Regions from separate parts of the Streptomyces sp. NBC_01622 genome, predicted to be linked through region 1. Evidence: riboswitches for the same ligand, from Rfam matches in the RefSeq annotation. Region 1 holds a riboswitch; each other region holds the start of a gene.
The links. A riboswitch is a leader RNA that binds a small molecule or an ion and turns the genes downstream of it on or off. The one in region 1 is predicted to bind cyclic di-AMP.
Positions count from the first base shown of each region.

Region 2: it holds a riboswitch for cyclic di-AMP, as region 1 does, so the genes downstream of both, OH768_RS08455 (peptidoglycan DD-metalloendopeptidase family protein) here and OH768_RS30720 (transglycosylase SLT domain-containing protein) in region 1, are expected to answer to the same signal.
Region 3: it holds a riboswitch for cyclic di-AMP, as region 1 does, so the genes downstream of both, OH768_RS44455 (C40 family peptidase) here and OH768_RS30720 (transglycosylase SLT domain-containing protein) in region 1, are expected to answer to the same signal.
Region 4: it holds a riboswitch for cyclic di-AMP, as region 1 does, so the genes downstream of both, OH768_RS14305 (M23 family metallopeptidase) here and OH768_RS30720 (transglycosylase SLT domain-containing protein) in region 1, are expected to answer to the same signal.

Region 1 is NZ_CP109293.1:6,661,206-6,668,677, forward strand. It holds gene OH768_RS30710 (LacI family DNA-binding transcriptional regulator) at 4-1,032, shown strand; gene OH768_RS30715 (HAD family hydrolase) at 1,139-1,945, shown strand; gene OH768_RS30720 (transglycosylase SLT domain-containing protein) at 2,079-2,546, opposite strand; cyclic di-AMP (ydaO/yuaA leader) riboswitch at 2,552-2,753, opposite strand; gene OH768_RS30725 (CocE/NonD family hydrolase) at 2,985-5,003, opposite strand; partial or broken gene OH768_RS30730 (peptide MFS transporter) at 5,020-6,523, opposite strand; gene OH768_RS30735 (polyprenyl synthetase family protein) at 6,732-7,472, shown strand, end outside.
Region 2 is NZ_CP109293.1:1,822,699-1,830,170, forward strand. It holds gene OH768_RS08440 (Glu/Leu/Phe/Val dehydrogenase dimerization domain-containing protein) at 150-1,328, shown strand; gene OH768_RS08445 (TetR/AcrR family transcriptional regulator) at 1,373-1,987, shown strand; gene OH768_RS08450 (SGNH/GDSL hydrolase family protein) at 2,090-2,875, opposite strand; gene OH768_RS08455 (peptidoglycan DD-metalloendopeptidase family protein) at 3,065-3,982, opposite strand; cyclic di-AMP (ydaO/yuaA leader) riboswitch at 3,987-4,149, opposite strand; gene OH768_RS08460 (alpha-galactosidase) at 4,451-6,523, opposite strand; gene OH768_RS08465 (AfsR/SARP family transcriptional regulator) at 6,645-7,472, opposite strand, start outside.
Region 3 is NZ_CP109293.1:9,570,714-9,578,185, forward strand. It holds gene OH768_RS44435 (8-amino-7-oxononanoate synthase) at 1-997, shown strand, start outside; gene OH768_RS44440 (DUF397 domain-containing protein) at 1,039-1,263, opposite strand; gene OH768_RS44445 (helix-turn-helix domain-containing protein) at 1,273-2,142, opposite strand; gene OH768_RS44450 (ATP-binding protein) at 2,355-2,813, shown strand; gene OH768_RS44455 (C40 family peptidase) at 2,899-3,372, opposite strand; cyclic di-AMP (ydaO/yuaA leader) riboswitch at 3,376-3,557, opposite strand; gene OH768_RS44460 (hypothetical protein) at 3,896-4,204, opposite strand; gene OH768_RS44465 (ATP-dependent Clp protease proteolytic subunit) at 4,212-4,847, opposite strand; gene OH768_RS44470 (hypothetical protein) at 5,883-6,158, shown strand; gene OH768_RS44475 (hypothetical protein) at 6,655-7,023, opposite strand.
Region 4 is NZ_CP109293.1:3,210,625-3,218,096, reverse strand. It holds gene OH768_RS14315 (M16 family metallopeptidase) at 13-1,386, shown strand; gene OH768_RS14310 (M16 family metallopeptidase) at 1,383-2,771, shown strand; cyclic di-AMP (ydaO/yuaA leader) riboswitch at 2,974-3,137, shown strand; gene OH768_RS14305 (M23 family metallopeptidase) at 3,151-3,906, shown strand; gene OH768_RS14300 (GntR family transcriptional regulator) at 4,094-4,789, shown strand; gene OH768_RS14295 (HPr family phosphocarrier protein) at 5,011-5,292, opposite strand; gene OH768_RS14290 (GNAT family N-acetyltransferase) at 5,481-7,472, shown strand, end outside.

The DNA of each region.
Region 1 (7,472 bases):
ACCATGACCACCAGTCCGAACGGACGCCGCAAACCGCCCACCATCCACGACGTGGCCCGGGAGGCAGGGGTCTCCCGGGGGACCGTCTCCCGCTTCCTGAACGGCGGCCACTACGTCTCACCGGCCGCCCGCACCGCCGTGGAGACGGCGATCAGGAAGACGGGCTACGTCGTCAACCGGCACGCCCGCTCCCTGAGCACCGGACGGTCGGACTCGGTGGCGTTCCTCCTCACCGAGCCGCAGGAGAAGTTCTTCGAGGACCCCAACTTCAATGTCCTGCTGCGGGGTTGCACCGAACACCTGGCCCGCCACGACATCCCCCTGCTCCTGATGCTGGCCTCCTCCAAGGACGACCGCCGCCGCCTCACCCGCTACATCACCTCGGGCCACGTGGACGGCGTGCTGCTCGTCTCCAACCACAGCGGCGACCCGGTGGCGGCCGAACTCCGCGACGCCGGCATCGCGTTGGTGGCCTGCGGCAAACCGCTCGGCCCCGCCTCCAAGTACAGCTACGTGGCCGCAGCCGACCGCGACGGCGCCCAGGAGATGGTCCGCCACCTCATCTCCCGGGGCAGACGCCGCATCGCCATGGTCACCGGCCCGCTCGACGCCCCCGGCGGCCCCGACCGCCTGGCCGGTTACCGGGACGTCCTCACGGAGGCGGGCTTGCCCCACGACCCCGCACTCGTGGTGGAGGGCGACTACCGCCGCACGGGAGGCGAGGAAGCAGCCCGCCGACTCCTCACCCAGGCCCCCGACATAGACGCGGTGTTCGTGGCCTCGGACCTCATGGCCCTAGGAGTCGTCAACACCCTCCAGCAATCCGGCCGTTCGGTCCCGGATGACATCGCTGTCGGAGGCTTCGACGACTCGGCGGCGGCCACGGCGATCACCCCGGCACTCACCACCATGCGGCAGCCCTACGACCGCATCAGCGCCGAGATGGTCCGCATGCTGCTGGCTCAGATCGCCGGCGAGGACACGGCGGGCGTGATCCTGCCCACCGAACTGGTGGTCCGGGAGTCGGCATAACCGCCGTAACTGTCAAACCAACCGGAACTCGGGTCAACGGATGTGAAGGCAGCAGCCGTCCGGTTCGTGTCGAGTCGGTGGGGCGTTCCATCCGTATTCTCTGATCATGGCCGCACCCCTCGCATATGCACTGATCGCCACCGACCTGGACGGAACGCTGCTGCGCGGCGACGACACACTCTCCGACCGGTCCCGCATCGCACTGGCGAGGGCGACGGCGGCCGGCGCCCGGCACCTGGTCGTCACCGGCCGGCCCGCCCCGAGGGTGCGACCGCTCCTCGAAGACCTCGGCAGCAGGGGGCTCGCGGTGTGCGGACAGGGCGCGCAGTTGTACGACGCCGGCGCGGACCGTCTGCTCTGGTCGGTCACCCTGGACCGGGAGTTGGCGGAGACCGCGCTCGGCAAGATCGAGGCGGAAGTGGGCCAGGTGTACGCGGCGGTCGACCAGGACGGAGTGGACGGCCTCACGCTGATCGAGCCCGGCTACCTGATGCCGCACCCCACGCTGCCCGCAGTGCGGGTGGGCAAGCGCGACGACTTGTGGTCCGAACCGATCAGCAAGGTGCTGCTCCGTCACCCGGCCCTGGAGGACGACGAGTTGGCGTCCACGGCGCGCTCGGTGGTCGGTTCACTGGCCTCGGTCACCATGTCGGGCCCCGGCACCGTCGAACTCCAGCCACTCGGCATCACCAAGGCGACGGGCCTCGCCCTCGCCGCCCGACACCTCGGCCTCCACCCCTCCGACACCATCGCCTTCGGCGACATGCCGAACGACATCCCGATGTTCGACTGGGCGGCACATGGAGTGGCGATGGCGAACGCCCACCCCGAACTCAAGGCGGTGGCGGACGAGGTGACGTCATCGAACGAGGACGACGGCATCGCGGTGGTACTGGAAAGACTCTTCGGCTGAGCTTTGAATGGCGCCGAAGGGGCCCATTCGGGGGCGCGGGGCTGTGTCAATTTGCGGCTCCGCCGCGCGGGCGCGACCAGCCACGACGGCGCGTCAGACGCACAAACAACCCGTCGTGACTGGTCCCACGTTTCTAGTAAGCCCCGTAAACGTTGTCGATCGACCCGTACACCGCCGCCGCGTAGTTGCAAGCAGCCGTGATGTTCGCAACCGGGTCATACGGGTCGAACGAAGTCCCGGCAACGTGATACGCGTTGAACGTCGGGTCGATGACCTGGAGCAGCCCCTTCGACGGCGTACCGGCCGCCGCGTTGGAGTCCCAGTTGTTGATCGCGTACGGGTTGCCGGACGACTCACGGATCACGTTCCGGTAGATCCCGTTGTACGTCCCCGGAATCCCCTTCTGCGCCATGATCGCGAGCGACTCACGGATCCACCCGTCAAGGGTGTTGGGGTACCCGGCGACCGTGGTCGACGAGGTCGTGGCGGCCGAGGCGGTGGTCGCCCCCACGACGGGCAGGGCGAGGATCGCGACACCGGTACCGGCGACAACGACACGGCGGACAAGGCGGGCGCGGCGGGACTGAGCGGATGCAGGCATGACGAGGTTCCTCTCCGTCGCCTGCGAGGTGAGCTGTCGGGTTCGGGCTGGGAGGTGCCCGGCCACGCCCTCACGGACGTGACTTAACCCCAAGCCGTCCCGGTCGTGCTGACCGGTCCGGCGACTTACCTGGGTCCCCCGCTCCTGCCGTGCGAGAAGTTCGTGACTGGGATGCCGGGCGGCGGCAGGATTCGGCGTTCCGCTCGACAGGCCCGGAAACTATGCGAGAGCACATGTCCGGAACAAGTGGCGGAATCACACCTAACCCGTATTGACCTTGATCTGAGGCGTATGGGGCAGTTGATCCTTTGCGTAAGCCAAGGTTCAACTGTCAATAGCCGCAAGGGGAAACCTAAAAACACAGGACCACAGGTCACCCACAGAAATACGTGACCCAACTCACGACGGGATTAAGAACGGCAAATCGGGCATTCGTCCTCAACTGGCAGTTCTCGGAATCCTTTTCTCCCAGGTGCGATGAAAGATCACTTCGCTGCCCTCGGTGCAGATCACCTCATTCGAGGTAATAAAGTCCGTTTCGTCGCAAGTGATCTCGGACCGCGTGCGCACGGTCGTGTCCCATCCCAGCTCCGGCCGATGCAGCCGGATCGTCCAATCGGACCGCGTACGGGCGGACAACGGATCCGACTCGTCGATCGTGTACGTCTCCAGCGCGTCCTCGGTGAACTCAAGCCCGTCCGGATACACACGCGTGCCGCCGTACCGGGGATCCACCTCCAGCCGCCACTCGCCCTTCGCCACGTCCCGCACGACCAGCCGCTCGGGCCGCGGCTCGTCCAGCGTGGCCGGGTAGTTGACCCCGATCGGCGCGGCCTCCTCGGGCTCGTCGAAGCGAATGTCGTAGGTCAACTCCCGCTCCCGCACGGGAAGTTCCAGCGCACTCCCCTCCGGATCCAACGTGAACCCCGCCCCCGACTCCGGCTGCGGCCAGATCCACGGCCAGTACGCCGACGACACCGCGAGCCGGATGCGATGCCCGGGCGGGAACGCGTGCCCGATGGCGTTCAGCTCGAAGGTCACGTCCTCCGTGGCGCCCGGCGTCCACGGCACCGCCCGGTCCCGCCCGTGCCGAGCCGACAGGTTCAGCACCCCCCGGGTGACCAGCGTCGAGGAACCGTCCGGGGCGACATCGCACAGCCGGGCGATCACCTGCCCGCGCTCCACCTCACTCGTCAGCCGCAGCCGCACCCTCGGCCGCCCCAGCACCCACGTCTCGGCCGGCACCTCGAACTCGAAGCACGCCGACCGCGCGTCCTCGTCCCGCTGGTCCGGCGGCAGGTCGGCGTCGTTCCCGAACGGGAAGAAACGGCCCGCGTCCACACCGGTGTGCATGGGGGAGCGGACCACGACGGGCGCGCCCCGCAGACCGTACGTCGTCGTCTTCACGTGCGGCGAGGGCCACGCGGGCTCGCCGACCCAACGGCCGGGCAGGGTGTCGTAGACCGTGGCCGGAGGATGCGAGTCGCTGACGTAGGCGCGCAGGAGCGGGTCGGCGGTGACTCCGGTGTCCCCCGTGCCGGAGGCACTGTCGGATGCAGGCTTCAGCCAGTGGTCCCACCAGCGGAGGGTCTCCTGGAGGAAGCCGATCGCGGGTCCTGGCGGCAGGCCCCGGTCGGGGTACTGGTGGGACCACGGCCCGATCAGGCCGCGCACCCGGTCGGGCGGGAGGTGTTCGACGAGCCGTAGGACCGTGTCGCGGTACGGGTCGTGCCAGCCGCCCACCGCGAGGACGGCCGCCCGGATCGCGCCGTAGTCCTCGCAGACGCTGCCGTGCTTCCAGTAGTCGTCGCGGAGCTGGTGGGCGAGCCAGGTGTGGATGAACGGGTCGATCCGTTCGAGGCGCTTGAGCCACATGTCGCGCCAGATCAGGCCCGCGTACTCGGGGTCCGGCGGGCGGGCGACGAAGGCGAGCATGGTGGCCGCCCAGGCGTGCAGGTCGACGGCGAGGGCCGAACCGCCCATGTAGTGCACGTCGTTGTCGTAGCGGTCGTCCGTGGCGCAGACCGTGACGATCGCCTTCAACGGCTCCGGGGCGAGGGCGGCGATCTGGAGGGAGTTGAAGCCGCCCCAGGAGATGCCGAACATGCCCACCTTTCCGGTGCACCAGGGTTGTGCGGCAAGCCAGTTGACGACCTCGACGCCGTCGGCGAGTTCCTGCGCGTCGTACTCGTCGCCGGGTGTGCCCTCGCTGTTGCCGTGGCCGCGGACGTCGACGCGGACGGAGGCGTAGCCGTGGCCCGCGTACCAGGGGTGGCGCTGGGCGTCGCGGGGCGCGGTCCAGTCGGTCAGGCGGTACGGGAGGTATTCGAGGAGCGCCGGCACGGGTTCGTTCGTCAGCGGGCGCCACACGCGCGCGTAGAGCCGTGTTCCGTCGGGCATCGGGATGCGGATGTCCTCGTGGGCCGTCTCGTTGGGGAAGGACGTACGGATGCGCATGAGGGGACCCCTCGGTTCAGTGGGCCGGGTGCATGGTGCGGCGCAGCCAGGGCGCGGCGGCCATCACCGCGAGGCCCGCGGCCACCGCGATCGCGCCGTTGACGCCGAAGTAGGCCGGCTTGAAGACGTCGTCGTAGAGCTTCACCGTCTGGGCCTGGATGCCGTTCGCGAGGGCGAGGGACAGGAACCAGAGGGACATGGTCTGGCTGGAGAACGCGGCCGGGGTGAGCTTCGTGGTGGCCGACATGCCGGAGGTCTCCAGGAGGATGTCGCCGAGGCCGAGCAGGAAGTACGAGCCGACGATCCACCAGGCCGACATCCGGTAGGCGTCGCCGCTGTGCCCGCTGGTCGGCAGGACCATCAGCAGGAAGGAGAGTCCGCCGAGGACGACGCCGATCGCGATCTTGTTGGAGGCGTGCGGCCGGCCACGCCCCATGCGGACCCGGAGCGCGGCGACCACGGGCGCGAGCCCGACCTCGAAGGCGCCGAGCGCGCTTGCGTACCAGCTCGCGGGGAAGTCGAAACCCAGGATGGTCGTCTCGGCGTTCGACGCGGCCAGCAGCATCATCGTCGAATAGGCCTGGAAGAGAATGAAAGTTGAAGACGGTCGAGGCCAGGAAGAGCACGATGTACGGGCGCAGTCGGCCGCGTTCCTCGGGGGTCACCCGGGGGCTCATGAACATCACCGCGAAGTACACGACGGGCGCGATCACGGAGATCACCGTGAGCAGGTCGACGAAGCGGCCCATGGTGAGCCACCCGGCGAGGGCCAGGCCGGTCGCGAGGACGGCGGCCACCAGGATTCCTACGACGACGAGCCGCACCGCGCGGCACAGCGCGTCCGGTGCGAGTGCGAACTCGGCCGTGTTTGTGCGCCCGGCGAGATGACGGCGGCCGGCGACGTACTGGATCAGTCCGAAGGTCATGCCGATCGCGGCGGCCGAGAAGCCCCAGTGCCAGCCCTCGTGGTCGCCGAGCCAGCCGGTGATCAGCGGGCCCGCGAACGCGCCGATGTTGATGGCCATGTAGTAGAGCGCGAAACCGGCGTCCCGGCGCTCGTCGTCGGTGCGGTAGAGCTTGCCGACCATGGTGGCCACGTTGGGTTTGAGCAGGCCGGTGCCGGCGCTGATGAGACCGAGGCCGACCCAGGTCATCGTGGAGGTCGGGACCGCCATCGCGTAGTGCCCGCACGCGATGAGGACACCGCCCCACAGCACCGCCCGGTACGAGCCGAGGATGCGGTCGGCGAGCCAGCCGCCCGCGACCGAGACGAGATAGACCAGGGTTCCGTAGGCTGCGGATACGGATGCGGCCGTTCCGGACGACATGCCCATGCCGCCGTGCGCGACGGTATCCGCGAAGCAGAGGACGAGGATGGCCTGCATGCCCAGGAACGAGAAACGCTCCCAGACCTCGAGACCGGAGAGCGTGAGCAGCCCCTTGGGCTGGCCGAAGAAGGCGTGGTCGTCCCCGGGAGGCGGCTGGTCGGCGGGCTCGGCTTCAAGTGCGGTACGAGACACGATCCACGGCTTCCACCTAAGTCAACACATATCCGTTCTTATCAGGTGATCAAAAACATACCGGTCATGATCCGATACCGCCTGGGGTGGACGGGGTGGGCGGCATGGGTGATCGAAAGCCGACCGGATACGCTGACTTGAGTGATGGCAGCGACCTATCGACAATCCGTGTGACCGCCCAGGGACACCAGCAGACAGGAGACCCCTCGTGACCGTCGTCGGGCCGTTCGGGCTGAGCGTGCGGGACCAGGCTCTGGAAGCCGATGTCCAGGCCGGAATGGCGGCAGTCGAGGAGGGTCTGCTCGAAGCCACCAAGAGCGAGGTGCCCTTCATCACGGAGGCCGCCCAGCATCTCGTGCGCGCGGGCGGGAAGCGGTTCAGGCCGCTCCTCGTGATGCTCGCCGCACAGTTCGGCGATCCCTACGCGCCGGGGGTCGTCCCCTCGGCGGTAGTCGTCGAGCTGACCCATCTCGCCACGCTCTACCACGACGACGTGATGGACGAGGCGGCCGTGCGCCGGGGCGTGGAGAGCGCCAACACCCGCTGGGGCAACTCGGTCGCGGTCCTCACCGGCGACTTCCTCTTCGCGCGCGCGTCGCACACCCTGGCCGACCTCGGGCCCGAGGCGGTGCGCGTGCAGGCCGAGGCGTTCGAACGCCTGGTCACCGGCCAGATCCTGGAGACCGCGGGACCCTCGGACGGGCGCGACCCGGTCGAGCACTATCTCGACGTGCTCGGCGGCAAGACCGGCTCCCTGGTCGCGGTCGCCTGCCGGTTCGGCGCGATGATGTCCGGCTGCGACGAGACCGTCGTCGACGTCCTCACCCAGTACGGCGAGCGGCTCGGCGTCGCCTTCCAGCTCGCCGACGACGTCCTGGACATCGCCTCCGACGGCCACGAGTCCGGCAAGACCCCCGGCACGGACCTGCGCGAGGGCATCCCCACCCTG
Region 2 (7,472 bases), 4.8 Mb from region 1:
CCGGTCCCGGGGTCGACGCCGCGGGGTGGAATTCGATCTTCCGTTGACAGGACACGGCCCCACTTCCGATACTGACTCGCCGTTCAGTACCAGCCGCCCGGTACACGCTTCAGCACTCGTCCTGCCGGCCGACGCCGCGAGGAGTCCGTATGACCGCCCCCTTGATGTCGCTCACCTGGACCGACCACGTCACCGGACGCCAGGGCTTCCTGGTCGTCGACCGGCTGGTGCGCGGGGTGTCCAGCGGCGGGCTGCGGATGCGGCCGGGCTGCACCCTCGACGAGGTGGCGGGGCTCGCCCGCGGCATGACCATGAAGGAGGCGCTGCACTACGACCCGGCGGGCCGTTACATCCCGCTGGGCGGCGCCAAGGGCGGCATCGACTGCGACCCCCAGGACCCGGTGTCGTACGGCCTCCTCGTGCGGTATCTGCGGGCCATGCGGCCGTACGTCGAGAGTTTCTGGACGACGGGTGAGGACCTCGGGCTCAGCCAGGACCTGGTGGACCGGGCCGCCGCGGAGGCGGGGCTCGTGTCGTCGATCCAGGCCGTGTATCCGCTGCTCGACGACGAGGCCGCGGCGCGGCGGCGGCTCGCGGACGCGTTCGCGGTCGAGGTGGACGGCATCGGTCTCGACGAGCTGGTCGGCGGCTGCGGGGTCGCCGAGTCGGCGCTCGCGGCGCTGGACCGGGCGGGCGTGCCGTACGCGGGGACGCGGGTCGCCGTGCAGGGTCTGGGCACCATGGGCGGGGCCACGGCACGGTTCCTCACGCGCGCGGGGCTGACGGTGGTGGCCGTCGCCGACGTCAAGGGGACGATCGCCAACCCGGCCGGACTCGACGTGGACGCGCTGCTCGCGGCGCGGGACGCGTACGGCACCGTGGACCGGTCCGTGCTGCGCTCCGGCGACCGCGAACTCCCGGGCGGGGACTGGCTGTCCGTCGAGGCGGAGGTGCTGGTTCCGGCGGCGGTGTCGTACGCGGTCGACACCGTGAACCAGGGGGCGGTCACCGCTCGCTGGATCGTCGAGGCGGCCAACATGCCGGTACTGCCGGAGGCGGAGGAACTGCTCTCCGCGCGCGGGGTCGTCGTACTGCCGGACGTGGTCGTGAACTCCGGGACGAACGCCTGGTGGTGGTGGACCCTGTTCGGCGACATCGGTGCGGACGCGGACGAGGCGTTCGCCCACACCCGGCGTTCGATGCGCGCCCTGATCGAGCTGATGCTGGCCCGCGCGGAGGCCGACGGCACGACACCGCGCGCCGCCGCGCACGCCATCGTCGCCGACCGGCTGCCGGTCATCGCGGAGCGGTTCGGCTGGTACCGGTGAGGCACGGGGCAACAGCTTCGCGGGCCACGGAATAAGGTGGCCGGGTGGCGAGAGTGCGGTTGGGTGTGGCGGAGCGGCGTGCGGAGTTGCTGCGGGCCGCGGTCGAGCAGATCGAGGCGCGGGGTGTGGCGGCGGTCAGGATCGCCGATGTGGCCTCGGCGCTCGGGGTGAGCAACGCGCTGGTGCTCTATCACTTCTCGACCAAGGAGAAGCTGGTCGCCGCCGCGTTCGCTCATGCCGCCGAGGACGATCTCGCGCATCTGCGCAAGCTGCTCGGCCGGCGGACGACCGCGCTGCGCCGGCTGCGTGCGGCGGTGCGCTGGTACGCGCCGACCGGGCAGGCCAAGGGGTGGCGGCTGTGGATCGAGGGCTGGGCGGCGGCGCTGCGCGAACCCGCCCTGCTGGAGGTCACGCGCGATCTCGACCGGCAGTGGAAGCAGGCGCTCGCGGAGGTCGTCGCCGAGGGGGTGATCGCGGGCGAGTTCCACTGCGCGGACCCGAACGCCGCGGCCCTGCGCCTCACGGCTCTCCTGGACGGTCTGGCCGTACAGATGACGGCGTACGCGGGCGCGGTGTCGCGGACGCGGGCCCTGGAGTGGGTCGACGAGGCGCTCGCGCGGGAACTCGGCCTGGAGCGGGCGGCGTTGACCGCTCCCTGAAACGGGCGGTACCGGACGGAGTTCTCCGGCATCGGGGAACGGCCCGCGGTCGCTCTCACACCCCGGGCACGTCCTCCTCGGCGCGTCGCTCCCGTCGTTCCGTCAAGCGACCGACTCGATCCGCATCTTGATGTCGTCGGGCGACAGCGCGCCCTTGGCCTCCACGTGGTCGCCCGAGGACTCGCCGCGCAGTCGGCGTCCGATCCACGGCACCAGGTACTCGCGCGCCCAGTGCACGTCGTCGCGGCGGATGTCGAGCGTGCCGCGCGGCGGAAGCGGCGGCCAGGGCTGGTCCGGGTCGGCCGGGACCTCGACGCCGAGGACCTGACCGGCGCGGAGCGCCACGCGCGTGTGGCCCTCGGGAGAGAGGTGGAGCCGGTCGCCGTCCCAGGCCCGGCGGTCCTGGACCGTCTTCAGAGACCACAGGTCGAGCACCGGGCAGCCGTAGCGGTCGGCGATGGCACGCACATGCCCGTTGTAGGTGGCGATCTTGCCGCGCAGATGCTTGAGCACCGGCACACCACGGGTGTCGAAGCCGGTCGTCACCAGGACGGTGCCGACGGCGGAGGTGAGGTCGGCGACCGCGCGTTCGAAGCGCTCGGCCACCTCGTCGGGGTCGGTGCCGGGACGGATGATGTCGTTGCCGCCCGCGCAGAAGGAGACCAGGTCGGGGCCGATCTCCTTGGCCCGGGTGAGCTGGTCGGCCACGATCTGGTCGAGCAGTTTCCCGCGCACGGCGAGGTTGGTGTACTCGAAGTCGCCCTCGGGCCGCCGGTCCGCGAGCAGTACCGCGAACCGGTCGGCCCAGCCGACCATCGCCCCGTCGGGCCCGGGGTCGCCGACGCCCTCGGTGAAGCTGTCCCCCACCGCCACGTACGACCCGATCACTGATCTGTTGCCACTCTTCGAATCGTTAGCCACGGCAACCATAGTTCACCCTGGTGTGTGACCTACGCGATCGTAATATGGGGTTGACGGACGGTGAGATAAGCCACTTGTAAAGGGTTGTCCAAAGTCGGAATAAGCCCCTGGTCAGGGGCGTTGACCCCGGGAACTGCCCTGCACCGGGCCCTGATGTCAGCCGACGGTGACGCCGTGCGAGCGGAGGTAGGCGACCGGGTCCACGTCCGAGCCGTAGTACGGAGTGGTCCGGATCTCGAAGTGCAGGTGCGGGCCGGTCACATTGCCGGTCGCGCCGGAAAGGCCGATCTGCTGACCCTCGGTCACGGTCTGGCCGGCCGAGACGGACAGCTGCGACATGTGGGCGTACTGCGAGTACTCGCCGTCCGCATGCCGGATGACGACCTCGTTGCCGTAGGCGCCGTCGTAGGCCGCCGAGACGACCGTACCTGCGGCGACCGCCTTGACGGTGGTGCCGGTCGGGACGACGAAGTCGACGCCCGTGTGATAGCCGCTGGACCACATGCTGCCCGCGACGTGGTAGCCGGTACCGATGGTGCCGCCGGTCACGGGGAGGGTGTAGCCGCTGGAGGTGCTGGTGGTGTCGGCGCTCTGGGTGGCGGTCGTCTTCTTCGAAGAGGAGGACGAAGTGGACGAAGTGCCGGACGACTTGGCCGTGCTCGCCCCGGTGTCCGTGCTCGTGCTCGTCGTGGCCTTCTTGCCGAGGGAGAGCTTGAGGCCCGGGTGGATCAGCGAGGGGTCGGCGCCGATGGCCTCGCGGTTGTCCTGGTAGATCTTCTTCCAACCGCCGGTGACGTCCTGGTCCTCGGCGATCTTCGCGAGCCAGTCGCCCGCCTTCACCGAATACGTCTTGACGCCTTCGGTCTTGGCGGTCGCCGCCTTCTGCGTCACCGTCTTCTCAGTTGCCGGAACCGATTGAACGGCCTTTTCCGGAGCGGAAGTCGAAGTGGCCGCATGGGCGCCGGTGGCCCCCATGAGCGGAAGGGCGAGCGCGGCACCGCCGGTTCCGGCTAGGGCTATCGAGCGGGTGAGGCGCTGGGACTTGGGACGGCGGTGCTTACCCTTCGCGGGCATGACGAATTCCTCTCCGGCGCCTGCGGGGTGAGCTGTCGGGTGCGGGCTGGAGATGCCCGGCCGCGCGCTGGGCGCGGCTTTACCCCAAGCCCGTTCCGGAGACCGGAACAGGCGTCCTACCTGTGGGTCCCCCGCTCCTGCCGCATACGGGTGGGTGTGTGCGGAGTCCGGTCGGCGGCAGGATTGGGCGTCCGTCCGGATTGGTGGCGAACGTAAGCGAGGAAGACGCAAAGGGACAAGCAGGAGGTTCCACGGTTTTGTGTTTCTTGTGATCTCCTGTGGGAATTCACAGTCACCCTGCGTGAATTCCCACCCGACTTCGCCCTCAATTCCCCTGGAAAAGCATGTCAATTACGTGAACATGACGAGCGACGTACGGTCACGGATATGACGCTGCTCACGTACAACCCCTCAGCTTCCCTTATTCCAGAGCGAGTTGTAACGAAGGCTGCAATTCGGACAGAAGGCTCAGATGCGACGCAGCCGGAGAACCGTCGCATCGAGGTCACCCCGCAGCCCGGTCCGCAGCCCGTGGTGCAACAGGACAGCGCCTCGGTGGACTTCGCCCGTTTCGAGGCATTCGTACGACGCCGCCGGGTCGAGTCCGCGCAGCCGGAGCGCCGGTACCGGCTCGCCGTAGTGCTGCGCCTGGAGCAGGGCGAGGACGACGCTCTCGTCGCCGCGCGTGTACTGCACGGCGCTCAGTCCGCCGGTCGGCGGGCGCAGCCGGTGGAGGTCGCCGTGCTGCACGAGCGGCCGGATCTCCTTGTAGAGGCCGATCCACTCGCGGGCCTCGGCTAGTTCCTCCTCGGTCCACTCCGAGAGGTCGCCGCCCACGCCGAGCACCCCGGCCATGGCACTCACGAACCGGAAGCGCAGGCTGCTGACCCGGTCGTTGAGCTGGGTGTTCGGGCTGTCGGTGACCCAGGCGGCCATCACGCGCGCGGGGTGGATCTGGCTGAAGCCGTGCTGGATGGCGAGCCGGTCGAGCGGGTCGGTGTTGTCCGAGGTCCACACCTGGTCCGTACGGCTGAGGATGCCGAGGTCGATCCGGCCGCCGCCGCCCGAGCAGGACTCGAAGGCCACACCGGGGTGGGCCTCCCGCAGCCGGTCCAACAGGGCGTACAACGCGCGCACATGGTCGACCCAGAGGCGCTGCGGATAGGCGTCGCCGGGCCAGCCCGCGTCGGTGAAGCAGCGGTTGAAGTCCCACTTCACATAGTCGATGGGGGCGCTGGAGAGGAGGCCGTCGAGCTGCTCCCAGAGATACTCCTGGACGTCCTCGCGGGCGAGGTTGAGGACGAGCTGATTGCGGAACTCCGTCCGCTTTCGCCCCTCCTGGTACTGCACCCAGTCCGGGTGGGCGCGGTAGAGGTCGCTGTCCGGGTTGATCATCTCGGGCTCGACCCAGATGCCGAACTGCATGCCCAGTGAGTGGACGCGGTCGGCGAGCGGCTTGAGGCCGGCGGGGAAGCGGTCCGGGTTGGGGGTCCAGTCGCCGAGTCCGGCACGGTCGCTGGTGCGGGCGCCGAACCAGCCGTCGTCGACCACGAACAGCTCGACGCCGGCCGCCGCCGCACGCTGCGCGAGCACCTCCTGCTGCTCCTCGGAGATGTCGAACTGCGTGGCCTCCCAGGAGTTGTAGAGCACCGGCCGGTCCCGGTCGGCGTCCGGGATGACGTACGTCCGCTGGTAGTCGTGCCAGGTGCGGCTGGCGCCGCCGAAGCCGGCGTCGCTCCACAGGGCCGCGAAGAGGGGTGTCGTGAAGGACTCCCCGGCCGCGAGGCTCAGCAGCCCGGACTCGTCGTACCCGACGCCGCCGGTGATCTGCACGCGCGCGTCCGGGAGTTGGGCCACGGCGATCCGCCAGGACCCCGACCAGCCGAGGGCGCAGCCGTAGACCTCACCGCGTTCCTCGGTCGCGTCGGTGTCGAGCGCGACCCAGGGGAGGTACTGGTGTCCGGTGTGGCCGCGGCGGCTGCCGATGACCTTCTCACCGTAGGTGAGGGGGGAGCGCACCAGCCGTGACTCGGCGGCCCAGCGTCCGTGCACGTGCGACAGCTGCCACTCCTCCCGGTCGGGCAGCGTCCAGGTGGCGGAGTCGGCGCGCAGCAGCTCCAGCGGCTCGGACCCGTCGTTGTCGAGGACCGTCCAGCGCTCCACGACGTCGCCGCGCGTCCGGTAGTGCAGGGTGATCGCCAGTCCCGCGTCGCGGAAGCGGAGCCGCAGCTCGTCGCCGTCCGTTTCGTAGCGGTCGAAGGTCCACTCGGTGCCGCGCCGCTCCGGCGTGCGCACCGACAGGGCGGGCCGGACGAAGCGGGGGCCGCCCTCGACCGGGTACTCCTCGCGTCCGTCGAGCGGGGACTCGAAGGAGGAGCCGGCGGGGAGCGGACGGGCGGCGAGTTCCTCGGCGTCGGCGAGCGCGATACGGGGACCCCAGTGGAGATGGAGCAGTTCGTCGCGCTCGGTGAGATGGACGGCGTAACTGCTCGTGGGTCCGGACAGCACCCACGTACGGCCGTTCTCGGCGGTCTCCAGCATCAAGTCCCTCACAGATTCGAACAAGTCCACTCAAGCGCCAACATCATCAATGGTGCGGGACCTGCGGGGCAACGCCTGTGGAGAACTCATAACCTGTGGAAACCCGTGTCACGCGTCCGGGTCAGCGATGCCGGCCCGGTCCGGTCAGCACTCCGCTGAAGCCGGCCAGGACGGAGGGGTCGGCGGCGAGCCAGGCCCGTACCCGGTCCGCCCCGTGCCCGTCGGCCGGACCGGACCGGAAACAGGTGTCCAGGGTGTCGAGCAGGGCGCCGACCGCTCGGCGGGCCAGTGGCTCGCGCACCCGGTCGTGGGCCTTGGCGGCGCGGTCCCTCCACAGCCGTGTCTCGTCGGCCGCCGAGGGGGTGGGCGGGCCGAAGGCCGCGACGACCACCAGGCCCAGGGCGGACATCGCCCTGCGGTCGAGCGGTGCCGTGGGGCTGTCCCAGACGCCGGCGAAGATCGTCCGGGCCTCCGTGAAGCGGTCTCCGTGGAAGGCGAGTGCGCCGCGCAGGATGGCCGCGGCGGCGCGCAGGTCGTCCGCGCCCAGTTCGTCGGCGAGCCGTGCCACCTCCGCGAGCCGGTGTTCGGCCGTCGCGATCGCGCCCTCCCCGATGTCCAGGCAGACGATCCGCAGCGCGGTGTAGGCGTAGAGCGCACGTGCTCCGATGGAGCGCAGGAGATGGACCGCTTCGGTCCAGTGCGCGCGGGCCCGGTCGCGGAAGCCGCCGCTCTCGTCCGCGTCGCCGCAGAGCACGAGGGAGAACGCCCGCGCGTAGGCGTCGCCCGCGGCGCGCGCCGCCGCGACGGCGGTCCGGCCGTGGGTGCGGGCGCCGTCGATGTCGCCGCGCTGGAGGCAGTACGTCGTCCAGTTGGTCTGGAGGACCGCCCGGTCCCAGTGGAAGGCGGTGCCCGCGATGCCGTTCTCGGCCCGTACGAAGAGTTCCTCCAC
Region 3 (7,472 bases), 2.9 Mb from region 1:
CCATCCCGAGGTCGTCGAGGGGGCCGCGGCGGCGGCGCGGACCTGGGGCGGCGGGTCCACCGGGTCGCGGCTCGTCACGGGCACGACCGAACTGCATGCCCAGTTGGAGCGCGAGCTGGCCGAGTTCACCGGGTTCGAGGCCGCTCTCGTCTTCTCCTCCGGCTACGCGGCCAACCTCGCCGCGGTCACCACGCTCGCGCCGCACGGCTCGCTGATCGTCTCCGACGCGGGCAACCACGCCTCGCTGATCGACGGCTGCCGGCTGGCCCGGGGCGCCACCCAGGTCGTGGGACACGCGGATCCGGACGGGGTGCGGAAGGCGCTGCGGACGCATGACGGGCCGGCCGTCGTCGTGTCCGACTCGGTGTTCTCCGTGGACGGGGACGCGGCTCCGGTGGGGGCGCTCGCCGAGGCGAGCCGGGAGTTCGGGGCGGGGCTGCTGCTCGACGACGCGCACGGGCTCGGGGTGCTGGGCGAGGGCGGGCGCGGGGCGCCGTACGCGGCGGGGCTCGCGGGGGCCGAGGACGTGGTCGTGACGGTCACCCTGTCCAAGTCGCTGGGCAGTCAGGGCGGGGCCGTGCTCGGGCCGGCCCGGGTGATCGACCATCTGGTCAACGCGGCGCGGACGTTCATCTTCGACACAGGCCTCGCCCCGGCCGCCGTCGGAGCCGCGCTGGCGGCGCTCACCCTGCTGCGGCGCGAGCCCGAGCGGGCCGCCCGGGCGCGCGCCGTGGCGGGTGAACTGCACACACGGTTCACCGCCGCGGGTCTGGAAGCGGTACGTCCGGACGCCGCGGTGGTGTCGGTGCGGGCACCGTCCCCGGAGGCGGCCGTGCAATGGGCGGCCGACTGCCGTACGGCAGGGCTGGCCGTGGGCTGCTTCCGTCCTCCTTCCGTGCCCGACGGCATCTCACGGCTCAGGCTGACCGCCCGAGCGGACCTCTCCGGGGCCGAGATCGAACGCGCTGTACGTGTGATCGGCGAGACGCGACCATGAGTCGGCGTGACACGGCCGTGAGTCGCTGATGGCCGAACCGATCAGTGGAACGCGGTGAGGAAGCCCGTCCAGCTCTCGGGGGAGAAGAGCAGGGCGGGTCCTTGCGGGTCCTTGGAGTCGCGTACGGCGAGCAGCCCCGTGTCGGGGCCCGAGCGCGGACGGGCCGCCTCGACGCAGTTGTTCGCTCCCGTGCTGTAGCTGCTGCGCAGCCACCGCACTCCGGACAGTTCGGTACTGGAAGGTACGTTCCGAGGCAGTGCAGACATGGTGCCTCCTTACGCGCCGTCACCTATCCCGGCGATGTAGTCCAACGAGTCCTCGGGCGAAAGGGCGTGGAACTGAAGGGTGTTGAAGGCCTCGCTGTAGGCCTCTAGGTCTTCTTTCCGTTCGAGGTAGAGGCTACTCGTCAAGTGGTCGAGAACAACCACGTCCAGATCAGAAGTGCTCGGAAAGGAGAAGATAACGAAAGGTCCGGTGATGCCGATGTGTGCTCCTGCGGCGAACGGCAAGACCTGAAGCCGGACTTGGGGCAGCTGGGCCGCCTCGATGAGCCGCTCCAGCTGCCGTGCCATCACACCCGGCCCGCCGACCTCCCGGCGCACCACCGCCTCGTCGAGGACCACGCTCAGTTCCAGCGGCGGATCCGCCCGCAGGATGTCCTGCCGGGCCAGCCGCACCTGCACCAGCGCGTCGAGCCGCTCCGGCCCGTCGTTGTCGAGGCCTCCCACGGCGGCCCGGGTCACCGCCCGGGCGTACTCGCGTGTCTGCAGCAGTCCGGGCACCACCGAGGTTTCCAGGGTGCGGATCGTGCTTGCCTGTGACTCCAGGCTGATGAAGTCCCGGTAGGCGGGCGGCAGTACACCGCGATAGGCGTGCCACCAGTGGTGCCGGCCGCCGCCGTCGTCCGAGCCCGCCAACACGAGCAGCATGTCCCGGAGTTGTGCGTCGCCGACCTGGTAGGCGTCCAGGAGTAACCGGACGTCGGGCGGTTTCACGCCACTCGCGCCGGTCTCGATCCGGCTCACCTTCGACTGGTGCCAGCCGACCAGCCGGGCCGCCTCACCGCTGGTGAGCCCCGCATCCGCACGCAACGCGCGGAGTTCGGCGCCCAGTTTCCGGCGGCGCACCGCGGGACCGTACTGCATGGGTTTCTCCTTACTCCTTCCGAGCCGCCCAAATACGGTCTGGGGTCGCAGAGTTCACCGCTTCGAGCGACAGATATATGCATATCTTGGTGGATCGCCACTGTTACCGACGCGGTAATGGCAGTCTGGCGAAGAAGCACCAGTCCGGGACCGTACTCGAACCATCCGCTCCGTGCCGGACACCGGTCCCGCGGGAAAGGGACGACCGCGCCATGGCAGACCATCTGGAAGCATCCGTCACTCTGCCGAGCGATCCCGCCTCGGTCTCCACCGCCCGCTCCTACGTGGTCGGGACCCTCGTGGAATGGGGACTGCCGGCGGACACGGAGGTTGCCGACACCATCCGCCTCATCGTCTCCGAACTCGCCACCAACGCCGTACAGCACACCTTCGGACAGTCACCCACCTTCACGGTGGACATCGAGCTGGAGCGTGACGAACAGCTGCGCATCGGAGTCACCGACAGCCATCCCCGCTTCCCGAAACGCCTGCCGGCCGCCGTCCAACAGGACAACGGCCGGGGCATGGTGATCATCCGCTGGCTGACCGCGGAGTGCGGCGGCAAACTCAGGGTCCGGCCCACCCTGGAGGGCGGCAAGACGGTCTCCATCGAGGTGCCCTGGACGGTACCGGCCCGCCCGGTGACCGCGGCGGGCCAGCAGGAGCCGTAGCGGACCATGCCGAACACCTCCGGACACCCGAGGGGGTGGCGGTCCGTCAGGAGACCGCCACCCCCTCGGGAGTTTTCAGCGCAGGTCAGCTGACCCGGCCGTACCAGACGCTCTTGGTCCAGATCTTCTGCAACCGCACCACGTCCCCGGTCCTCGGGGCGTGCCAGATCTTTCCCTTGCCGGCGTAGATGCCGACGTGGTAGACGCTGGAGCCCGAGTGGAAGAAGACGAGGTCCCCGGCCTTGCGGCTCTTGGCCGAGATGTGGTGGGTCTTGTTGTACTGCTGGGCCGCCGTACGGGGCAGCTTCTTGCCCGCCTTCTTGTACGAGTACAGCGTGAGCCCGGAGCAGTCGAAGCGGCCCGGTCCGGTGGCCCCGTACCTGTACGGGGCACCCTTCTTGGACGCCGCGACCTGGAGTGCCTTTGTCGCGGGTGTCGCGGCCGCGGCGTCGGATGCGACACCCGGGATCACGACGGAACCGCCTACGGCGGCGATGGCGAAGGCCGAAGCCGTACCGGCCCGGACCATCAGCGACGGGACACGATTGAGCGCAGTCATGCGCAACCCTTCGTCAGCCGCCTGTGAAGGATGACCTGTCGGATTCGGGCTGGCGAAGTTGCCCGGCCGCACACTCGCGGCTTCACCCCAAGGGCTGCTCGACCCGGTCATGGCGTGACCGTCCCGGCGACCCGTCGTGCTTGGGTCCTCCACTCCTGCCGATGCAATCCTGTCGACCTGTCATCCGGGCGGCGGCAGGACTCGGCGTCCGCCCGGATCGCCCCGCCGCTGCGGCGGGGTCTTGTCGTCAGACAGGGATCTTCACCTATGAATGTCCGGAAAGCCCAACGGAATCGGGGATTTGTGGGGTTACTCACCACTCACCCGTTCGGCTGAACGCGGCTGTGTTCGAAGGCGTGTCGAGGGTGCATGACCCTCGGACCAGCACCGGAACACCTCACCCGCCCCTCGGGCTACGCGTGTTGCGCAACCCGGACGGCCGCATGGGCGGAGCGGCGACTACGCCGATCGGGGGTACACCGTTCGGCCCGTTTCGCCCCCGCCCGGGACGGTCGCGTGTCCGTCAACTGTCGGAGGGTGCGGGGATCGTGACGCGAGCCGTGCGGCGCTCCCCGTCCAGCACGCGCAGCGCCCGCGTGAGGGTGGGGGCGTGCAGTTCGGTCTCGCCCCGCTGGTGCATCAGGGCCAGCGCGTCCCGCAGTTCGGTGGCCTTGGCCACCAGTGCCTGAGCGGCCCTCAGTCCACGGTACGTGTCCCCGTGGTGCGCGGGGTTGATACGGCCCAGCAGGTCGGCCACATCCAGATAACGGTCGATCAACTCGCCCTCGGCGCGCGTCAGTGCGGGCAGCGGCGGAAGCTCCGGCGGCAGCATCGTCGGCTCACTCCCCGCCGGGCTCGGTGAGCGAGGTCTTCCGGGTCGACACGATCCGGTCCACCAGCCCGTATTCCAGGGCCTGTTGGGCATCCAGAATGCGGTCCCGCTCGATGTCCTGGCTCACCTGCTCCACCGTCCGGCCCGTGTGCAGGGCGAGTACGGCCTCCAGTTGGGACCGGGTGCGCGCCAACTCCTCGGCCTGGATAGCGAGATCACTCGCCTGACCCTGGATCGGCTCGGGCAGTGAGGGCTGGTGGAGCACCATCCGCGCGCCCGGCAGCGCCGACCGCTTGCCCGGGGTGCCCGCCGCAAGCAGCACCGCCGCGCTGGTGCCGGCCTGGCCGAGGCAGATCGTCTCCACGTCGCACGTGACGAACCGCAGCGTGTCGTAGATCGCCGACATCGCGGTGAACGAGCCGCCGGGCGAGTTGATGTACAGCGAGATGTCCCGGTCCGGTGCCTGGTACTCGAGGTGCATGAACTGGGCCATCACGTCGTTCGCCGAGATGTCGTCGATCGGCGTCCCGAGGAAGACGATCCGTTCCTCCAGCAGCTTCGAGTACGGATCCATCGTCCGGTGCCCGGAGCTGGTGCGCTCCGTGAATTCGGGCAGGACATGGCGGGCGAACGGTCGGGTCATGGGTACCCCTCCTTCGGCATCTGTAAGAAATGTACAGGACGTACATGACGTTATGATGGGAGCGGATTCTAGTGATCAAGTAAAATGCCCAGGTCGGAGGGCCTTTATTGCTCCCTGTGGGGGCTCGTGTCTCACATTCCTGTCACGGTTTGACGGCTCTATGTCGGGAGTGTTGTCGCCGTTGCATTCGGCAACTGGCCTGTGGTCCTCCCATGGCCACCCTGATCTGCGAGCCTGTCGCGACTCGCCGCGGTAGGAGCGTCCGTCAATGGGTGTGGGCGGCCCGGCTGGAATGCCTGAGCCTCAACAGGCCCGTTGCTGCACCGCGGTCGTCGGCGATCGGGTGGGTATCCCCGATCATGCGAGTCCTACCGTGTCCCCGGTGGCAGTACGACGAGCGCCGGCACACGACGCTGCAGCCGCGGTGTTCTCCGGCCGTTTCCCCGCCGCAGAGGCCTCCGCTCCGGCTATCGAGCCCACTGCGGTGCCCCGGGCTCGTGCCGTCTCCCCTGACGGGGCGCCCCCAGGGATCAGGCAAGGGGGAAAGATCGCGCAGCGGATCGTCCCCCACACCCTGCGGCCCGATGCGCTGCGGAGACCTCGTCGAGCTCGGGGATGTGTTTCGTGCTCATCAGCAGCGCACGGAACCTGGCCGGTTGCTTCGTGGTGTAAGCGATCAGCTGGCGGGCTTGTTGGTGGTGTTGGGTAGTGCGGTGGTGCTGCCGGGCTGGGATCCTTGATCGACTGCCGTGATGGAGTTCCGGCACGGAGGAACCTCTGGGAGTGGCAAGAAGTAGCCGCCGAATCAGTGCTCTCTACGACTTGAGTACCACAGCCTAGGGTGCTGTCTAGGGTGCGGAAATATGAGCTGACCTGTGGAAACGCCTGTGTGCACGCTGGGGCGGGCGGGGCGCTGGGTCCGTACTTCCCGGGTCGCTGAGTGAGATGGTTTGACGGTCTTGCCGGTGTGGCCGCGTTGGTCCGGGTGTGTCGATGACTTCCTGGTCCCCAAGGCCACGGACGGAACGCCCTCGCGTGGAGGACGTGATTGAGTCCGCGGTGACCAAGCGCCTGGGCGCTCTGCCTGTCGCTGCCGAGTTTCTGCGTCGGCTGGACGTCGCGGGGATCGTCGACGGGCTGCGGCCACCGGATTCGCGGGCGGACCTGATGCACGGCCAGGTGATCGAGGTACTGGTGGCGTACCGGCTGACCGCTCCCGCGCCGCTGTTCCGCGTCGGGGACTGGGCGTACTCGTGTGAGGCCGTCAAGGGTCTTGGTGGAGTCCGATGCGTGTCCCGTCTGGTGCATTGACGGATCTCATCGGTGTCTTGCTGGGGGCTTCGGCGATCAGCGGCGTTGTCGCGTCCGGCCGGTGGCAGCAAAACGTCTCCTCAGGGACACCACCGGAACTCGAAGATGTCCATGGCGAGACGCCGACGTATCAATCGGGTAGGAGGGCCGGGTGATCGGCCCTCCTACCCGATTGATGCTCCGTCAGAAGAGCAGCTCAGGCTCAACTTCCGAGATGCATCCTCCGCGGTTACCTACAGCGAGGACCCCGGGGACGACCGTCGGCGACTCCCAGTCGGCGAAGAGCACGACGACACAGACGGCCTGTGCTGACCTGAGCCCACACACGGAGACGCCCCGGTGAGCGTCAGGGGAGTCGCAGGGGTTGTCTGGGCCTCGCAGGGCGATTGTCCGCGGGCTGGTTCCGAGCGGCCTGTACGGGCCGGTGCGGGACTGCCTCGACGGCGTCTTGGGCGACTGACGCGTTCCTGAAGTGTGGCTGCTGCTGGTGCGTCGGTTACAGGCGCTTCGCTGTGCGGTCGCGCAGCAGCAGTTGCGGCCACACCTCGTGTGCGATGAGGGTGAGGTCGTAGCCAGCCGGGTGTTCGCGCTGCAGCTTGGCCCGCGCTTCGAGCACGGCGGGGTAGAGGCTGCCGGTGGTCGAGATCGCCGAGACGATGTCGTCAAAGTCGCTGCTGGCGTCTGCCGTAGTGGTGGGGTCCGCTTTTTTTGGGGGCCCGGTCGCTGGCGAGCGAGAAGCCGGCGGCTTGCGCCGGAGCAGGGCTTTCAGGCGGTCCCGCTGCTCAGGGGTGAGTGGGGGCGCCTGGTCGGCCAGTTCCTGGGCGTAGCGCTGAATGTCGGCGATCTCCGCAGCGGTCAACGCCATCAGTGATCTCCTCACCAAGGCGTACATTCTCGACGACGGCCGTGATGCTGGACTGCGGCGTCACTGGGCCGGGCAGTTCGCGGCATGCATTCCGACGGGATCGGCCGGCAGGGGAGTGAGGCAGCTCCGGGGGCTCCGACAGCGCCGGCCCGTCGTCCGGCTCCCCGGGGACCGAAGCGCCGTGTGTTCAGGGCATCGGCATCCGTGCGCTGTGCACACCTGCATCCTGGGCGTCGGTTCGCAGCCGCAGTGGGTTGAGCGCGGTGCCTGCCCGGCACCGGTTGCCGCCTTGCGGGCCCGGCCTGCCAGGGCTGTCAGCCCTGCGCGGTGTGCGGCTATCGAAGCGGCAACGGCGCCCCCGGCTTGGATGGCCAGTGCGGGGATCGGACGGAGGGCGACAGTGGCCGCAGCTGCAGTCTGTGAGTTGCTCAAGCGCTCGGCAGGCGTCG
Region 4 (7,472 bases), 3.5 Mb from region 1:
ACGTACATGCCCATGGGTCACACGGCCACCGCCGAGGCAGGGTCCGGCGGTCTGACAGCGACCGAACACCGTTTGGCCAACGGTCTGCGCGTGGTGCTCTCCGAGGACCACCTGACCCCGGTCGCGGCGGTGTGCCTCTGGTACGACGTCGGTTCCCGCCACGAGGTCAAGGGGCGTACCGGCCTGGCTCACCTCTTCGAGCACCTGATGTTCCAGGGCTCCGGACAGGTGAAGGGCAACGGACACTTCGAACTGGTGCAGGGCGCGGGCGGTTCGCTCAACGGCACCACCAGCTTCGAGCGCACCAACTACTTCGAGACCATGCCCACCCACCAGTTGGAGCTCGCCCTCTGGCTGGAGGCCGACCGCATGGGCTCCCTGCTCGCCGCCCTCGACGAGGAGTCGATGGAGAACCAGCGGGACGTCGTCAAGAACGAGCGCCGCCAGCGCTACGACAACGTGCCCTACGGGACGGCGTTCGAGAAGCTGACCGCGCTCGCCTACCCGGAGGGCCACCCCTACCACCACACGCCCATCGGCTCGATGGCGGACCTGGACGCGGCCACCCTGGAGGACGCCCGCGCGTTCTTCCGCACCTACTACGCGCCCAACAACGCGGTCCTGTCCGTGGTCGGCGACATCGACCCCGAGCAGACGCTCGCCTGGATCGAGAGGTACTTCGGGTCCATCGCCTCGCACGACGGCAAGCCCACACCCCGTGACGGCTCACTGCCCGACACGATGGGCGGCGAACTGCGCGAGATCGTCGAGGAGGAGGTCCCGGCCCGCGCCCTGATGTGCGCCTACCGGCTCCCGGAGGACGGCACGCGCGCGTCCGACGCGGCCGACCTGGCCCTCACCATCCTCGGCGGCGGCGAGTCCTCGCTCCTCTACAACCGCCTTGTACGGCGCGACCGTACGGCCGTCGCGGCCGGCTTCGGTCTGCTGCGGCTGGCCGGAGCGCCCTCCCTGGGGTGGCTGGACGTCAAGACGTCCGGTGACGTCGAGGTGCCCGTCATCGAGGCAGCCATCGACGAGGAGCTCGCCCGGTTCGCCGCGGAGGGCCCCACGGCCGAGGAAATGGAGCGCGCCCAGGCCCAGTTGGAGCGCGAGTGGCTGGACCGGCTCGGCACGGTCGCGGGCCGCGCGGACGAACTGTGCCGCTACGCCGTCCTGTTCGGCGACCCGCAGCTCGCCCTGACCGCCGTACAGCGCGTCCTGGACGTGACGGCGGAGGAGGTCCAGGAGGTCGCCAAGACGCGCCTGCGGCCCGACAACCGCGCGGTGCTCGTTTACGAGCCGATCGCGGACGAGGATGCCGACAATGACGCCGACGAAGTAGCAGCGGCCGAGGCCGGCGACGAGAACGAGGAGGCGGCCAAGTGACCGAGCTCGCCACGATGGAATTCCACCCGCAGCCCCAGGCGGGCGAGGCCAGGCCGTGGGCCTTCCCGGCGCCCGAGCGCGGGACGCTCGGCAACGGCCTGACGGTCCTGCGCTGCCACCGGCCCGGCCAGCAGGTCGTCGCCGTCGAGGTGCTTCTCGACGCACCCCTGGAAGCCGAACCGGCAGGCCTGGACGGCGTCGCCACGATCACCGCGCGTGCCTTCTCCGAGGGCACCGACAAGCACTCCGCCGAGGAGTTCGCCGCCGAGCTGGAGCGCTCCGGCGCCACTCTCGATGCGCACGCCGACCACCCCGGACTGCGCCTGAGCCTGGAGGTCCCGGCCTCGCGCCTGGTCAAGGGCCTCGGCCTGCTGTCGGACGCCCTCAGGGCGCCCGCCTTCGCGGACAGCGAGGTCGAGCGGCTGGTCCGCAACCGCCTCGACGAGATCCCGCACGAGACGGCCAACCCGTCCCGCCGCGCGGCCAAGGAGCTCTCCAAGGAGCTGTTCCCGGCGAGCTCGCGCATGTCGCGCCCGCGCCAGGGTACCGAGGAGACCGTCCAGAAGATCGACTCCGGGGCCGTACGCGCCTTCTACGACCGGCACGTCCGCCCCGCGACCGCCACCGTCGTGGTCGTCGGCGACCTCACCGGCATCGACCTGGACGCGCTGCTCGCCGACACCCTGGGCTCGTGGACCGGCCCCGCCGGCCAGCCGCGCCCCGTGCCGCCGGTGACCGCCGACGACACCGGGCGGGTCGTGATCGTGCACCGGCCCGGCGCCGTCCAGACGCAGCTGCTCATCGGCCGCGTCGGAGCCGACCGGCACGACCGCGTGTGGCCGGCGCAGGTGCTCGGCACGTACTGCCTCGGCGGCACCCTCACCTCCCGCCTGGACCGCGTCCTGCGCGAGGAGAAGGGCTACACCTACGGTGTGCGGGCCTTCGGCCAGGTGCTGCGTTCGGCACCCGACGGCACGGGCGCCTCGATGCTCGCCATCAGCGGCTCCGTGGACACCCCGAACACGGGTCCCGCCCTGGACGACCTGTGGACGGTGCTCCGCAAGCTCGCCGAGGGCGGACTCACCGACGCCGAGCGGGACATCGCCGTACAGAACCTCGTCGGGGTGGCGCCGCTCAAGTACGAGACCGCCGCGGCCGTGGCGAGCACGCTGGCCGACCAGGTCGAGCAACACCTGCCCGACGAGTACCAGGCGACGCTGTACCAGCAGCTCGCCGCGACCGGCACCGTGGAGGCCACCGCGGCGGTTGTCAACGCCTTCCCGGTGGACCGTCTGGTGACGATCCTCGTCGGCGACGCGGAGCAGATCAAGGAGCCCGTCGAGGCCCTCGGTATCGGCGAAGTGACCGTCGTTCCGGCGGAGTAGTCGGAACAGCGGCACGCGCGCGTGGGGGAGCCCTGATGACTGAACCGCCATCAGGGCTCCCTATTGTCCGAATTGGGGGAGAGGTTGCCTGTCTGCCCTGTGGCATGCGCTACAAAAACCGTGATCCGTTTGGGGATTGAAAGTGGCCCCCCTTAGCGTCGGTCCGGCTGTCCGTCAGGCACCGCGCCGCACTCGCGGCACCGGACAGTCATCGCCGAGTCCCCGTACGGCGCGAGCCAGGGGAGCCGGGGACCCACATGAGTCCCTGGGGTGAATCGGACGCCCGCGCGCGTGGCGGGGGAGTCCGTAGGAGACCTTCCTGCTCCGAACCCGTCAGCTAACCCGGTAGGCGAGAAGGAAGGAAAGGACCAGCCACTTCATGGCGTTCACCCGCGCCACCGGGAAGCACCGTCGCCCGAGCCGGACCCACCGCACCACCGTTCGCGCCGCGAGCGTCGCCGCGTTCGCCACCACCGGAGTCGTCGGCACCCTGGCCAGCGCCCCCGCGTTCGCCGCCGAGCCCGCCCCCGAACAGACCGGCCTCACGCCCGTCGTCGCCATCGGCGACTCCGTGGCCGAGAAGATCGACGCCCAGGCCGTCGCCCAGCGGCGGGCCGCCGCCGAGACGCTCGCCGAGGAGACCGCCCGCGCCAAGGCCGCCGCCCAGGCCGAGGCGGCCCGTGAGGCCCAGGCGCGCGCCGCCCGTGAGGCCGAGCGCAAGAGGCTCAACACCTTCGTCGCGCCGGTCGCCAACTCCTATGTGTCCACCGGCTACAAGACCGGTGGCTCCCTGTGGTCCTCCGGCGCCCACACGGGCATCGACTTCCACGCCTCGACCGGCACCAGCGTCCACGCGGTGGGCTCCGGCACCGTCGTCGAGGCCGGCTGGGGCGGCTCGTACGGCAACCAGGTCGTGATCAAGATGGCCGACGGCATGTACACCATGTACGGCCACCTGTCGTCCATCGGCGTCTCCGTCGGCCAGAAGGTCACCCCGGGTCAGCAGATCGGCCTCTCCGGGGCGACCGGCAACGTCACCGGACCGCACCTCCACTTCGAGGCCCGCACGACCGCCGAGTACGGCTCGGACGTCGACCCCGTCGCCTACCTCCGCAAGCACGACGTCAACGTCTGACGACGCACCACCCCACTTCCCGGAGCCCCGGCCCGCAGGCCGGGGCTTTCGGCGTTTCCGGACCCCTCCTGTCCAAAAAATATCCATGGATTCCGGTCCGCCATCGGAAATTCCCGCTGATTGCAATAGAGTCACGGAACACACGTCAATCGTCGACGTTTCACGGGGATTAAGGCGGAGGTCGGACATGCGTATTCCGGCGCACTCGGTATGCACGGCGATCCGGGACGACATCGTCGCCGGTGTCTACGAGCGCGGCGGCCGGCTCACGGAGGAACTCCTCGCGCGCCGGTACGGCGTCTCGCGCGTCCCCGTGCGGGAGGCCCTGCGCACGCTGGAGGCGGAGGGGTTCGTGGTGACCCGGCGGCACGCGGGCGCGTGCGTCGCGGAACCGACCGAGCAGGAGGCCGCCGACCTGCTGGAGATGCGGATGCTGCTGGAGCCGCTCGGTGCCTCGCGCGCCGCCCAGCGGCGTACCGAGGCCCACCTCAAGGTGCTGCGCGGCCTCGTCAGGCTGGGCCAGGAGCGCGCCAGGAGGGGCAACAGCGAGGATCTGCGCTCCCTGGGCAGCTGGTTCCACGAGACGCTGGCCCAGGCCTCCGGGAGCCCCGCGCTGACCTCGATGCTGACCCAGCTGCGGCACAAGATCGCCTGGATGTACGTGGTGGAGGCGCCGGCCAACCCCGTGGAGTCCTGGGCGGAGCACGGGGCCATCGTGGACGCCGTGGCGCGCGGCGACGCCGAGCGCGCGCGGGCGATCACCGCCCTGCACACCGAGCGCGCGGGCACCGCGCACCGGCTGCGCTTTCCCGGCGGCGCGAACGGCACGGACCGCGTGAGGACTTCGCAACCTCCCGTAAACATGTCGGGTCTCCGGCATTAACACGGGCGCCGTATACAAAGAGGGGATAATTCGCGGGGGATTATTTCTGCTGCCCGCAAATGGAATTGCGAAGGGCTCGCCCGGTAATTCGGGCGAGCCCTTCGTGGGTGCGGTACATCGTTTTTACGGCGAAAGCACCGCAACCATCAATTGAGGAACCCCGGCGGTGCGCAACCACCTCCGCGAGAGCGGCGCCGGTTCAGGCGCACAGAGGGGCTTGTTCAGACGGTCTCGGGGAGTTCCTCGAGACCCTCCGCGACCAGCTTCGCCAGCCGGTCGAGGGCCGCGTCCGCGCCCTCGGCGTCCGACGCGAGGACGATCTCCTCGCCGCCCTGGGCGCCCAGGCCCAGGACCGCGAGCATGGAGGCCGCGTTGACGGGGTTGCCGTCGGCCTTGGCGATCGTCACGGGGATACCTGCGGCCGTGGTGGCCCGGACGAAGATGGAGGCGGGGCGGGCGTGAAGGCCCTCCGCCCAGCCGACGTTGACGCGGCGCTCAGCCATGTGATGCTGCCCTTCAGAGTCTCAGGGTTGTCTAGACCAGTTTCCCACACGCGAAGCGAGCCCGGAGCGGCCCCGCGGACCGTCCGGAGGAGGGTGTCGGACCGCGGCCTCGGCCCCACTTCCCCTGGCTGCTTTCCCCCACAGACTGCCTCGCGCCGTTGTCGGACGCGAGCCGTACGCTGGGGCCCATGCAGACCTCGTCGGACCGGCACGAGTACCCCGCCCACTGGGAAGCCGACGTCGTGCTGCGCGACGGAGGTACCGCGCGCGTCAGGCCCATCACCGTCGACGACGCCGATCGCCTGGTCAGCTTCTACGAGCAGGTCTCCGACGAGTCGAAGTACTACCGCTTCTTCGCGCCGTACCCTCGCCTGTCCGCCAAGGATGTCCACCGCTTCACGCACCACGACTTTGTGGACCGGGTGGGACTCGCGGCCACGGTCGGCGGCGAGTTCATCGCCACCGTACGCTATGACCGCATTAGTGCCGACGGGCGTCCCGCGTCCGCCCCCGCCGACGAGGCCGAGGTCGCCTTCCTGGTGCAGGACGCGCACCAGGGCAGGGGCGTCGCCTCCGCCCTCCTCGAACACATCGCGGCCGTCGCGCGCGAGCGAGGCATCCGCCGCTTCGCCGCCGAGGTGCTGCCCGCCAACAACAAGATGATCAAGGTGTTCACGGACGCCGGCTACACCCAGAAGCGCAGCTTCGAGGACGGCGTCGTACGCCTGGAGTTTGATCTCGAACCCACTGACAGGTCCCTCGCCGTGCAGCGCGCGCGGGAGCAGCGCGCCGAAGCACGGTCCGTACGACGGCTGCTGGTGCCCGGCTCGGTCGCCGTCGTCGGCGTCGGACGTACCCCCGGAGGGGTCGGCCGCAGCGTTCTCGACAACATCAGGGACGCCGGATTCACCGGCGGCCTGTACGCCGTGAACAAGGCCTTCCCCGAAGGGCAGAAGGAACTCGACGGGGTGCCGGCCTACCGCTCGGTGCGCGACATCGAAGGCCCCGTCGACCTCGCGGTCGTCGCCGTCCCGGTCGCACACGTCCCCCAGGTCGTCACCGAATGCGGTGAACACGGGGTGCAGGGGCTCGTCGTGGTCACCGCCGGTTATGCCGAGAGCGGCCCCGAGGGGCGCGAGCGCCAGCGCGAACTCGTCCGGCACGCGCGCACGTACGGCATGCGGATCATCGGGCCGAACGCCTTCGGGGTCATCAACACCGCCGCAGACGTGCGGCTGAACGCGTCCCTGGCCCCCGAGATGCCGCGCCCCGGACGCATCGGGCTGTTCGCCCAGTCCGGCGCCATCGGCATCGCCCTCCTCTCCCGGCTGCACCGGCGCGGCGGCGGCGTCACCGGAGTCACGGGCGTCTCCACGTTCGTGTCGTCCGGCAACCGCGCGGACGTGTCCGGCAACGACGTCCTTCAGTACTGGTACGACGATCCCGACACCGACGTCGCCCTCATGTACCTGGAGTCCATCGGCAACCCCCGCAAGTTCACCCGCCTCGCCCGGCGCACCGCGGCGGCGAAACCGCTGGTCGTGGTCCAGGGCGCCGGATCCGCCCCCCAGGGGCACGCCGTACGCGTGACACGCCTGCCGCACGCCACGGTGTCCGCGCTGCTGCGGCAGGCCGGCGTGATCCGCGTCGAGACGATCACCGAACTCGTCGACACCGGGCTGCTGCTCGCCCGCCAGCCGCTGCCCGGCGGGGCGCGGGTGGCGATCGTCGGGAACTCCGAGTCACTGGGACTGCTGACGTACGACGCGTGCCTCTCCGAGGGCCTGCGGCCGCTCGCCCCGCTGGATCTGACCACGGCGGCCACCGCGGCGGACTTCCACCGGGCGCTGTCGGACGCGCTGGCCGACGAGGCGTGCGACGCGGTCGTGGTGACCGCGATACCGGCGGTCGGGGAAGGGCCGGCGGAGGACGCGGCGCTGGCCGAGGCGTTGCGGTCGGCGGCGGAGACCGTCCCCGGGAAGCCCGTGCTGGTGGTGCATGTGGAGCTCGGGGGGCTCGCGGCGGCGCTGTCGGCCGCGACCAGTACGGCACCGCGGGCCGTTTCGAGGCGGGAGGACTCGCAGCGCTCCGAGGAGCGACCGCCCAGCGCGGTACAGGCCTCCGAAGGCGTCGGCCTCATCCCCGCCTACCCCGCCGCCGAACGCGCGGTCCGCGCCCTC